3 regions of the Cytobacillus sp. FSL W8-0315 genome follow, and region 1 is predicted to be linked to each of the others. Evidence: a T-box and tRNA genes for the amino acid it is inferred to sense, from the RefSeq annotation. Region 1 holds a T-box; the other regions hold tRNA genes.
What was found. The T-box of region 1 lies ahead of MKY20_RS09125 (valine--tRNA ligase). A T-box ahead of a tRNA ligase gene usually reads a tRNA of that ligase, here a tRNA-Val.

Region 1 (3,244 bases):
GAAAAAGAGGATAGATTTGAGAGGCATCAGCAGATGCTGAGGGAATTGGCAAGACTGCATACATTGTCCTCGAGGGAAGTTCCTATAAACAAGGAAGACAGAACCGAACATTATGAAAAAACTTTGCAGGAATGGGAGAAAGAAAAGGAGTTCTTGGAGGGATTTATCGAAGCCTGTGAAAGAAAAGAGTATATGTCTCCTTTTGAGCTAATGTTTTCCCTATATTATCACGACGTCAGCCAGGGACTAAAATTCTCCACAAACAAATTTAAAGATTGGTATGAAAAAACAAAAGAAAGCGACAAAGCACGAACGGTAATCGTCCATGGGAAAGTTTCAACCGAGCATTTTCTTTACGATGATAGGGGATATGGGTACTTCACGAATTTCGAAAATGCAAGACAGGGGTCGCCGCTCCATGATATATTGCCGTTTTTATCAAGGACTCTGAAAACTTATCCAAAAAGATCAGAAGAATGTGTAGAGTGGATTTACACCTATATGAAATACTTTCCATTCAGAGACGATGAGATGCTGCTGTTTCAAAGCTACTTTGCTCATCCGGGTCCTATTATCAGGGCGGCCGAACAATATTATAAAGGGGAGAGTAAAAGGGGAGAAAGAAAGGCTGTCCAGCATTTGCAAAGGCAGTATTGGCTCTTGAAAAATATTGAATATGCTGTAATGAGAATCGATGAGATCGAGAGGCAAAAACAAGAAGCAAAAGCAGCTGCCGAAGCTCAAGCACAAGAAGGAGCCCAAAGCTAAAAGATGCGGGCTCCTAAACCAATTGAAGATGGAAAGCAATAGCAATCAGAATGAACAGCGATAGCAGCAGTACATCAAAGGTGGTAGGCAGCAAAATTGTTCTTATGCCTTGAAAAACACAGAACGGGATTATGAACTGTGCACATACATTCCTGAAAGTTCTTAACCAGGGAGGCAGTGTGTAAGGATTATATTTTCTTCTCATTGTCGCATGCCCCTTTCCCGAATGTTCATATGTATATTCTATGATTCATTTTTCGGTAAAGTGCCTATTTTCGTTTCTTTCCTGTATAACAGTATTTTAAAACTCCCCTAAAGAAGTCTTTTTCGGGCAAAATCATCATCACTTCGGTAGAAATAATGAATAATATATAAAAAACTCGGGTATCCTTATTGACTATAACAGTCTTTTTTCGGTAGTATATTTTATATATAAAATTGTATATCGATGCTAAGACAGGGAAGAGTACAATGGCGATTTGCCTTTTAGAGAGGAAAACCAGCAGCTGAAAGGTTATCCAGGCAAAACTGTTGGAAGGTCGCCCTAGAGCATCTTTTGCGAAAGGCTGCAGCCAAGTAGTAAAAGACGGGAAATCCGTTATCTGTTTAAGTGTCAATCTCTATAAGAATGTCTTTCCCTGATTTTCTTTAGTGATTGAAAAAAAGGTGGTACCGCGAAGCAAACTCCATTCGTCCTTTTATGGCGAATGGAGTTTTTTATTTTTTTGGATTGCTTTCAGAAAGGAAGAATGACACATGGATAATAATGAATTATCAATGCCGACGAAATATGATCCGCAGGCGATTGAAAAAGGACGATATGACTGGTGGCTGGAAGGTAAATTCTTTGAAGCAAAAGACGATGAAACAAAGCAGCCATATACAATTGTGATTCCGCCTCCGAATGTAACAGGAAAGCTTCATCTCGGTCATGCATGGGATACAACTCTTCAGGATATCCTTACTCGAATGAAGCGAATGCAGGGATACGATGTTCTATGGCTTCCAGGAATGGACCATGCGGGCATCGCCACTCAGGCAAAGGTTGAAGAAAAGCTTCGCAATGACGGCAAAAGCCGCTATGATTTAGGCCGTGAAAAATTTGTAGAAGAAACATGGAAGTGGAAAGAGGAGTATGCCAGCCATATCCGCCAGCAATGGTCAAAGCTTGGATTGGGACTTGATTACAGCCGCGAACGTTTTACACTGGATGAAGGCCTTTCAAAAGCTGTAAGAGAAGTTTTCGTTTCACTTTATAATAAAGGATTGATTTATCGCGGCGAGTATATTATTAACTGGGATCCGTCTACAAAAACGGCTCTTTCTGATATCGAAGTTATTTATAAGGATGTTCAGGGTGCCTTCTACCATATGAGATATCCTTTAACGGATGGTTCAGGACATATCGAAATTGCCACTACACGCCCTGAAACGATGCTTGGCGATACAGCTGTAGCAGTACATCCGGAAGATGACCGCTATAAGCATTTAATCGGCAAAACGGTTAAACTGCCGATCACAGGACGCGAAATTCCGATTGTTGCAGATGATTATGTAGAAATGGATTTCGGATCCGGCGCAGTAAAAATTACGCCGGCTCATGACCCAAATGATTTTGAAATAGGAAACCGCCACAATCTTGAAAGAATTCTTGTAATGAATGAAGACGGCACAATGAACAGCCGAGCCGGTAAATACCAAGGTATGGACCGCTTTGAATGCCGCAAGCAGATCGTGAAGGATCTTCAGGACGAAGGAGTGCTTTTCAAAATTGAAGAGCATATGCATTCTGTGGGCCATTCAGAGCGCAGCGGCGCAGTTGTTGAACCTTACCTTTCAACACAATGGTTTGTAAAGATGCAGCCTCTTGCTGATGAAGCCATCGCTCTTCAAACTAAAGAGGAAAAAGTAAACTTTGTTCCAGAGCGATTTGAAAAAACGTATTTGCGCTGGATGGAAAATATTCGTGACTGGTGTATTTCACGCCAGCTTTGGTGGGGGCATCGGATCCCGGCCTGGTACCACAAAGAGACAGGTGAGGTTTTCGTAGGGCACGAAGCACCAGAAGATATTGAAAACTGGGAACAGGACAAAGATGTTTTGGATACCTGGTTCAGTTCAGCTCTATGGCCATTTTCAACAATGGGCTGGCCGGATACAGACTCAAGCGATTTCAAGAGATACTATCCGACTGCTGCTTTGGTGACTGGCTATGACATCATTTTCTTCTGGGTATCACGAATGATCTTCCAAGGTCTCGAATTTACAGGGGAGCGTCCATTCCAGGATGTATTAATTCATGGTCTTGTTCGTGACTCACAGGGACGCAAGATGAGTAAGTCCCTTGGAAATGGCGTTGATCCAATGGATGTAATTGATCAGTATGGTGCTGATTCACTCCGCTATTTCCTTTCTACAGGAAGCTCGCCGGGACAGGATCTGCGCTTCAGTATGGAAAAGGTTGAGGCAACATGGA
Region 2 (3,244 bases), 1.6 Mb from region 1:
CAACACCCGGATTTGAACCGGGGATGGAGGTTTTGCAGACCTCTGCCTTACCACTTGGCTATGCTGCCTTAAAAATGGCTGGGCTAGCAGGATTCGAACCTGCGAGTGACGGAGTCAAAGTCCGGTGCCTTACCGCTTGGCTATAGCCCAATAATATTGCTGTCAAAAAGAATAATGGGGCGATTGATGGGAATCGAACCCACGAGTGTCGGAGCCACAATCCGATGCGTTAACCACTTCGCCACAACCGCCACTATCCTACTGGCAGGGGTAGCAGGAATCGAACCCACATCAAAGGTTTTGGAGACCTTCGTTTTACCATTAAACTATACCCCTATATAAATGGTGGAGGGGGGCAGATTCGAACTGCCGAACCCGAAGGAGCGGATTTACAGTCCGCCGCGTTTAGCCACTTCGCTACCCCTCCACGTCTGATAAGACTTAGGAAATGGTGGCTCAGGACGGAATCGAACCGCCGACACAAGGATTTTCAGTCCTTTGCTCTACCGACTGAGCTACTGAGCCACATATTATTTATTTTTTGTAAAAATGGCGGTCCGGACGGGACTCGAACCCGCGACCTCCTGCGTGACAGGCAGGCATTCTAACCAACTGAACTACCGGACCAGATTGCGGGGGCAGGATTTGAACCTGCGACCTTCGGGTTATGAGCCCGACGAGCTACCGGACTGCTCCACCCCGCGATAGTATTATTAATGTGATTATTCTATGCTCACATCTAGCATTTCATCTCGCAGCTTATTCAATGAAGTACCGCCCCGATTTCAGAAAGATTATCCAAGCAGCAACTCAATCGGTGCGCTGAAGTAATTCCTTCGAAGATTATTCGGTCGTGCTCCACCCCGCGATAGTATTATTAAATAAAATATGGAGGAGGAAAGGGGATTCGAACCCCTGCGCGGTTTGACCCGCCTGTCGGTTTTCAAGACCGATCCCTTCAGCCGGACTTGGGTATTCCTCCGATATGATACAAAATAAGCATATTGGTAGCGGCGGAGGGGATCGAACCCCCGACCTCACGGGTATGAACCGTACGCTCTAGCCAGCTGAGCTACACCGCCAATGTGACTAAATATATATGGTGGAGCCTAGCGGGATCGAACCGCTGACCTCCTGCGTGCAAAGCAGGCGCTCTCCCAGCTGAGCTAAGGCCCCATGTAATAAAAGAAGTGTCCCTGGTCGGGAAGACAGGATTCGAACCTGCGACCCCTTGGTCCCAAACCAAGTGCTCTACCAAGCTGAGCTACTCCCCGTAATATGGCGCGCCCGAGAGGAGTCGAACCCCTAACCTTTTGATCCGTAGTCAAACGCTCTATCCAATTGAGCTACGGGCGCAAAATAATGGAGCGGAAGACGGGATTCGAACCCGCGACCCCCACCTTGGCAAGGTGATGTTCTACCACTGAACTACTTCCGCTTAAAATGGTGCGGGTGAAGGGAGTCGAACCCCCACGCCTTGCGGCGCCAGATCCTAAGTCTGGTGCGTCTGCCAATTCCGCCACACCCGCAATATGAAATTAAAATGGTGAGCCATGAAGGACTCGAACCTTCGACCCTCTGATTAAAAGTCAGATGCTCTACCGACTGAGCTAATGGCTCATACTTTTATGAGACTTCCTAAATTCTGATAAGTACAGTCAGATGTTCCAAAGCTAAACCGCTTTGTCACAGATTGCTATTCGGGTGAAGAGTCTCACTGATGCTGCAATCTGCTCTACCGACTGAGCTAATGGCTCATACCTTAAGAGTAGCAAATAGCTTTTTCAAAAGTTATGGTGGAGGATGACGGGATCGAACCGCCGACCCTCTGCTTGTAAGGCAGATGCTCTCCCAGCTGAGCTAATCCTCCAAAATGGTGACCCCTACGGGATTCGAACCCGTGTTACCGCCGTGAAAGGGCGGTGTCTTAACCGCTTGACCAAGGGGCCATATATAATTACCCAATTAGGGTGCCCGGCAGCGTCCTACTCTCACAAGGGGACAGCCCCTAACTACCATCGGCGCTGAGAAGCTTAACTTCCGTGTTCGGTATGGGAACGGGTGTGACCTTCTCGCTATCGCCACCGGACTATTTGGTTGAAGAAACTTCGTTCCCTCAAAACTAGATAATGCATGAAGAAGCATTTGCCGAGTATTCACCAATGACTTGTCTAGCTTCGGCTCCTAACTTCTCGGCCGTTTCGATCCGTCCCTCCAAATCCCAAAACCAGGATTTGAATGGCCGGCTCTCCAACGTCTCTCGAAGTTGAACAGTCGCCTCCGCTTTTCGTTTTGGTTAAGTCCTCGATCGATTAGTATCAGTCAGCTCCACATGTCGCCACGCTTCCACCTCTGACCTATCAACCTGATCATCTTTCAGGGATCTTACTAGCTTGACGCTATGGGAAATCTCATCTCGAGGGGGGCTTCATGCTTAGATGCTTTCAGCACTTATCCCTTCCGCACATAGCTACCCAGCGATGCCTTTGGCAAGACAACTGGTACACCAGCGGTGCGTCCATCCCGGTCCTCTCGTACTAAGGACAGCTCCTCTCAAATTTCCTGCGCCCACGACGGATAGGGACCGAACTGTCTCACGACGTTCTGAACCCAGCTCGCGTACCGCTTTAATGGGCGAACAGCCCAACCCTTGGGACCGACTACAGCCCCAGGATGCGATGAGCCGACATCGAGGTGCCAAACCTCCCCGTCGATGTGGACTCTTGGGGGAGATAAGCCTGTTATCCCCGGGGTAGCTTTTATCCGTTGAGCGATGGCCCTTCCATGCGGAACCACCGGATCACTAAGCCCGACTTTCGTCCCTGCTCGACTTGTAGGTCTCGCAGTCAAGCTCCCTTGTGCCTTTACACTCTGCGAATGATTTCCAACCATTCTGAGGGAACCTTTGGGCGCCTCCGTTACTTTTTAGGAGGCGACCGCCCCAGTCAAACTGCCCACCTGACACTGTCTCCCGCCCCGATAAGGGGCGCGGGTTAGAATTTCAATACAGCCAGGGTAGTATCCCACCGACGCCTCCACCGAAGCTGGCGCTCCGGCTTCTCAGGCTCCTACCTATCCTGTACAAGCTGTACCAAAATTCAATATCAGGCTACAGTAAAGCTCCACGGGGTCTTTCCGTCCTGTCGCGGGTAACCTGCATCTTCACAGGTACTATAATTTCACCGAGTCTCTCGTTGAGACAGTGCCCAGATCGTTACGCCTTTCGTGCGGGTCGGAACTTACC
Region 3 (3,244 bases), 260 kb from region 1:
TGAATAGGCCCAGGCGACTGTTTAGCAAAAACACAGGTCTCTGCGAAGCCGCAAGGCGAAGTATAGGGGCTGACGCCTGCCCGGTGCTGGAAGGTTAAGAGGAGAGGTTAGCGCAAGCGAAGCTTTGAATCGAAGCCCCAGTAAACGGCGGCCGTAACTATAACGGTCCTAAGGTAGCGAAATTCCTTGTCGGGTAAGTTCCGACCCGCACGAAAGGCGTAACGATCTGGGCACTGTCTCAACGAGAGACTCGGTGAAATTATAGTACCTGTGAAGATGCAGGTTACCCGCGACAGGACGGAAAGACCCCGTGGAGCTTTACTGTAGCCTGATATTGAATTTTGGTACAGCTTGTACAGGATAGGTAGGAGCCTGAGAAGCCGGAGCGCCAGCTTCGGTGGAGGCGTCGGTGGGATACTACCCTGGCTGTATTGAAATTCTAACCCGCGCCCCTTATCGGGGCGGGAGACAGTGTCAGGTGGGCAGTTTGACTGGGGCGGTCGCCTCCTAAAAAGTAACGGAGGCGCCCAAAGGTTCCCTCAGAATGGTTGGAAATCATTCGCAGAGTGTAAAGGCACAAGGGAGCTTGACTGCGAGACCTACAAGTCGAGCAGGGACGAAAGTCGGGCTTAGTGATCCGGTGGTTCCGCATGGAAGGGCCATCGCTCAACGGATAAAAGCTACCCCGGGGATAACAGGCTTATCTCCCCCAAGAGTCCACATCGACGGGGAGGTTTGGCACCTCGATGTCGGCTCATCGCATCCTGGGGCTGTAGTCGGTCCCAAGGGTTGGGCTGTTCGCCCATTAAAGCGGTACGCGAGCTGGGTTCAGAACGTCGTGAGACAGTTCGGTCCCTATCCGTCGTGGGCGCAGGAAATTTGAGAGGAGCTGTCCTTAGTACGAGAGGACCGGGATGGACGCACCGCTGGTGTACCAGTTGTCTTGCCAAAGGCATCGCTGGGTAGCTATGTGCGGAAGGGATAAGTGCTGAAAGCATCTAAGCATGAAGCCCCCCTCGAGATGAGATTTCCCATAGCGTCAAGCTAGTAAGATCCCTGAAAGATGATCAGGTTGATAGGTCAGAGGTGGAAGCGTGGCGACATGTGGAGCTGACTGATACTAATCGATCGAGGACTTAACCAAGTCATTGGTGAATACTCGGCAAATGCTTCTTCATGCATTATCTAGTTTTGAGAGAATGAAAAATATGAAATTTTCTCTTGAAAAATCCTAAAAAGACGGTATAATAAAACTTGTCTTTGGAAAATAGTCTGGTGGCGATAGCGAGAAGGTCACACCCGTTCCCATACCGAACACGGAAGTTAAGCTTCTCAGCGCCGATGGTAGTTAGGGGCTGTCCCCTTGTGAGAGTAGGACGCTGCCGGGCGTTAATAATGGAGGATTAGCTCAGCTGGGAGAGCATCTGCCTTACAAGCAGAGGGTCGGCGGTTCGATCCCGTCATCCTCCACCATTAATTTAAATGTACAAGCTGCCGGTGTAGCTCAATTGGTAGAGCAACTGACTTGTAATCAGTAGGTTGGGGGTTCAAGTCCTCTCGCCGGCACCATTTCAACGAGCCATTAGCTCAGTCGGTAGAGCAGATTGCAGCATCAGTGAATTTCTACATCCGAATAGCAATCTGTGACAAAGCGTTTAGCTTTGGAACATCTGACTGCACATAACAGGCTTTAGGTAGTCTCATAAAATTATGAGCCATTAGCTCAGTCGGTAGAGCATCTGACTTTTAATCAGAGGGTCGAAGGTTCGAGTCCTTCATGGCTCACCATTTTAATTTCATATTGCGGGTGTGGCGGAATTGGCAGACGCACCAGACTTAGGATCTGGCGCCGCAAGGCGTGGGGGTTCGACTCCCTTCACCCGCACCATTCTTTATGCGGAAGTAGTTCAGTGGTAGAACATCACCTTGCCAAGGTGGGGGTCGCGGGTTCGAATCCCGTCTTCCGCTCCATTTATTGCCGGGGTGGCGGAACTGGCAGACGCACAGGACTTAAAATCCTGCGGTAGGTGACTACCGTACCGGTTCGATTCCGGTCCTCGGCACCAGTAGAATTTAACATTGCGCCCGTAGCTCAATTGGATAGAGCGTTTGACTACGGATCAAAAGGTTAGGGGTTCGACTCCTCTCGGGCGCGCCATTATATACGGGGAGTAGCTCAGCTTGGTAGAGCACTTGGTTTGGGACCAAGGGGTCGCAGGTTCGAATCCTGTCTTCCCGACCATTTATTATTGGGGCCTTAGCTCAGCTGGGAGAGCGCCTGCTTTGCACGCAGGAGGTCAGCGGTTCGATCCCGCTAGGCTCCACCATAAATATTTTAACACTTCGGCGGTGTAGCTCAGCTGGCTAGAGCGTACGGTTCATACCCGTGAGGTCGGGGGTTCGATCCCCTCCGCCGCTACCATTTAATTCATCGATGCTGGACCTTTAGCTCAGCTGGTTAGAGCAGACGGCTCATAACCGTCCGGTCGTAGGTTCGAGTCCTACAAGGTCCACCACTTTCATTTCTACGGAGGAATACCCAAGTCCGGCTGAAGGGATCGGTCTTGAAAACCGACAGGCGGGTCAAACCGCGCAGGGGTTCGAATCCCCTTTCCTCCTCCATATATTTAATAATATTATCGCGGGGTGGAGCAGTCCGGTAGCTCGTCGGGCTCATAACCCGAAGGTCGCAGGTTCAAATCCTGCCCCCGCAATCTGGTCCGGTAGTTCAGTTGGTTAGAATGCCTGCCTGTCACGCAGGAGGTCGCGGGTTCGAGTCCCGTCCGGACCGCCATTTTTACAAAAAATAAATAATATATGGCTCAGTAGCTCAGTCGGTAGAGCAAAGGACTGAAAATCCTTGTGTCGGCGGTTCGATTCCGTCCTGAGCCACCATTTTAGAACCTTATGCGGGTGTAGTTTAGTGGTAAAACCTCAGCCTTCCAAGCTGATGATGAGGGTTCGATTCCCTTCACCCGCTCCAAAATGGGCCTATAGCTCAGCTGGTTAGAGCGCACGCCTGATAAGCGTGAGGTCGATGGTTCGAGTCCATTTAGGCCCACCATTTTATATTATTGTTCCGCAGTAGCTCAGTGGTAGAGCATTCGGCTGTTAACCGAACGGTCGTAGGTTCGAATCCTACCTGCGGAGCCATATATGGGGAAGTACTCAAGTGGCTGAAGAGGCGCCCCTGCTAAGGGTGTAGGTCGGGTAACCGGCGCGAGGGTTCAAATCCCTCCTTCTC

Region 2: it encodes a tRNA-Val, which carries the amino acid that the T-box ahead of MKY20_RS09125 (valine--tRNA ligase) is inferred to sense. The anticodon was not compared.
Region 3: it encodes a tRNA-Val, which carries the amino acid that the T-box ahead of MKY20_RS09125 (valine--tRNA ligase) is inferred to sense. The anticodon was not compared.

The regions. Positions count from the first base shown of each region.
Region 1 covers NZ_JBBOOC010000001.1:1,802,439-1,805,682, forward strand. Annotated here, with positions in the region: gene ysxE (spore coat protein YsxE) at 1-768, shown strand, start outside; gene MKY20_RS09120 (hypothetical protein) at 782-973, opposite strand; T-box leader at 1,213-1,469, shown strand; gene MKY20_RS09125 (valine--tRNA ligase) at 1,525-3,244, shown strand, end outside.
Region 2 covers NZ_JBBOOC010000001.1:240,204-243,447, forward strand. Annotated here, with positions in the region: tRNA gene MKY20_RS01410 (tRNA-Cys) at 1-68, opposite strand, end outside; tRNA gene MKY20_RS01415 (tRNA-Gln) at 76-150, opposite strand; tRNA gene MKY20_RS01420 (tRNA-His) at 176-251, opposite strand; tRNA gene MKY20_RS01425 (tRNA-Trp) at 263-336, opposite strand; tRNA gene MKY20_RS01430 (tRNA-Tyr) at 344-427, opposite strand; tRNA gene MKY20_RS01435 (tRNA-Phe) at 450-525, opposite strand; tRNA gene MKY20_RS01440 (tRNA-Asp) at 551-627, opposite strand; tRNA gene MKY20_RS01445 (tRNA-Met) at 631-704, opposite strand; tRNA gene MKY20_RS01450 (tRNA-Ser) at 890-982, opposite strand; tRNA gene MKY20_RS01455 (tRNA-Met) at 1,006-1,082, opposite strand; tRNA gene MKY20_RS01460 (tRNA-Ala) at 1,101-1,176, opposite strand; tRNA gene MKY20_RS01465 (tRNA-Pro) at 1,198-1,274, opposite strand; tRNA gene MKY20_RS01470 (tRNA-Arg) at 1,280-1,356, opposite strand; tRNA gene MKY20_RS01475 (tRNA-Gly) at 1,364-1,438, opposite strand; tRNA gene MKY20_RS01480 (tRNA-Leu) at 1,445-1,529, opposite strand; tRNA gene MKY20_RS01485 (tRNA-Lys) at 1,545-1,620, opposite strand; tRNA gene MKY20_RS01490 (tRNA-Val) at 1,795-1,870, opposite strand; tRNA gene MKY20_RS01495 (tRNA-Glu) at 1,875-1,949, opposite strand; rRNA gene rrf (5S ribosomal RNA) at 1,973-2,089, opposite strand; rRNA gene MKY20_RS01505 (23S ribosomal RNA) at 2,293-3,244, opposite strand, start outside.
Region 3 covers NZ_JBBOOC010000001.1:1,537,483-1,540,726, forward strand. Annotated here, with positions in the region: rRNA gene MKY20_RS07830 (23S ribosomal RNA) at 1-1,144, shown strand, start outside; rRNA gene rrf (5S ribosomal RNA) at 1,272-1,388, shown strand; tRNA gene MKY20_RS07840 (tRNA-Val) at 1,398-1,473, shown strand; tRNA gene MKY20_RS07845 (tRNA-Thr) at 1,494-1,569, shown strand; tRNA gene MKY20_RS07850 (tRNA-Lys) at 1,713-1,788, shown strand; tRNA gene MKY20_RS07855 (tRNA-Leu) at 1,804-1,888, shown strand; tRNA gene MKY20_RS07860 (tRNA-Gly) at 1,897-1,971, shown strand; tRNA gene MKY20_RS07865 (tRNA-Leu) at 1,978-2,066, shown strand; tRNA gene MKY20_RS07870 (tRNA-Arg) at 2,082-2,158, shown strand; tRNA gene MKY20_RS07875 (tRNA-Pro) at 2,166-2,242, shown strand; tRNA gene MKY20_RS07880 (tRNA-Ala) at 2,252-2,327, shown strand; tRNA gene MKY20_RS07885 (tRNA-Met) at 2,346-2,422, shown strand; tRNA gene MKY20_RS07890 (tRNA-Ile) at 2,440-2,516, shown strand; tRNA gene MKY20_RS07895 (tRNA-Ser) at 2,530-2,622, shown strand; tRNA gene MKY20_RS07900 (tRNA-Met) at 2,641-2,714, shown strand; tRNA gene MKY20_RS07905 (tRNA-Asp) at 2,718-2,794, shown strand; tRNA gene MKY20_RS07910 (tRNA-Phe) at 2,820-2,895, shown strand; tRNA gene MKY20_RS07915 (tRNA-Gly) at 2,910-2,983, shown strand; tRNA gene MKY20_RS07920 (tRNA-Ile) at 2,988-3,064, shown strand; tRNA gene MKY20_RS07925 (tRNA-Asn) at 3,079-3,153, shown strand; tRNA gene MKY20_RS07930 (tRNA-Ser) at 3,159-3,244, shown strand, end outside.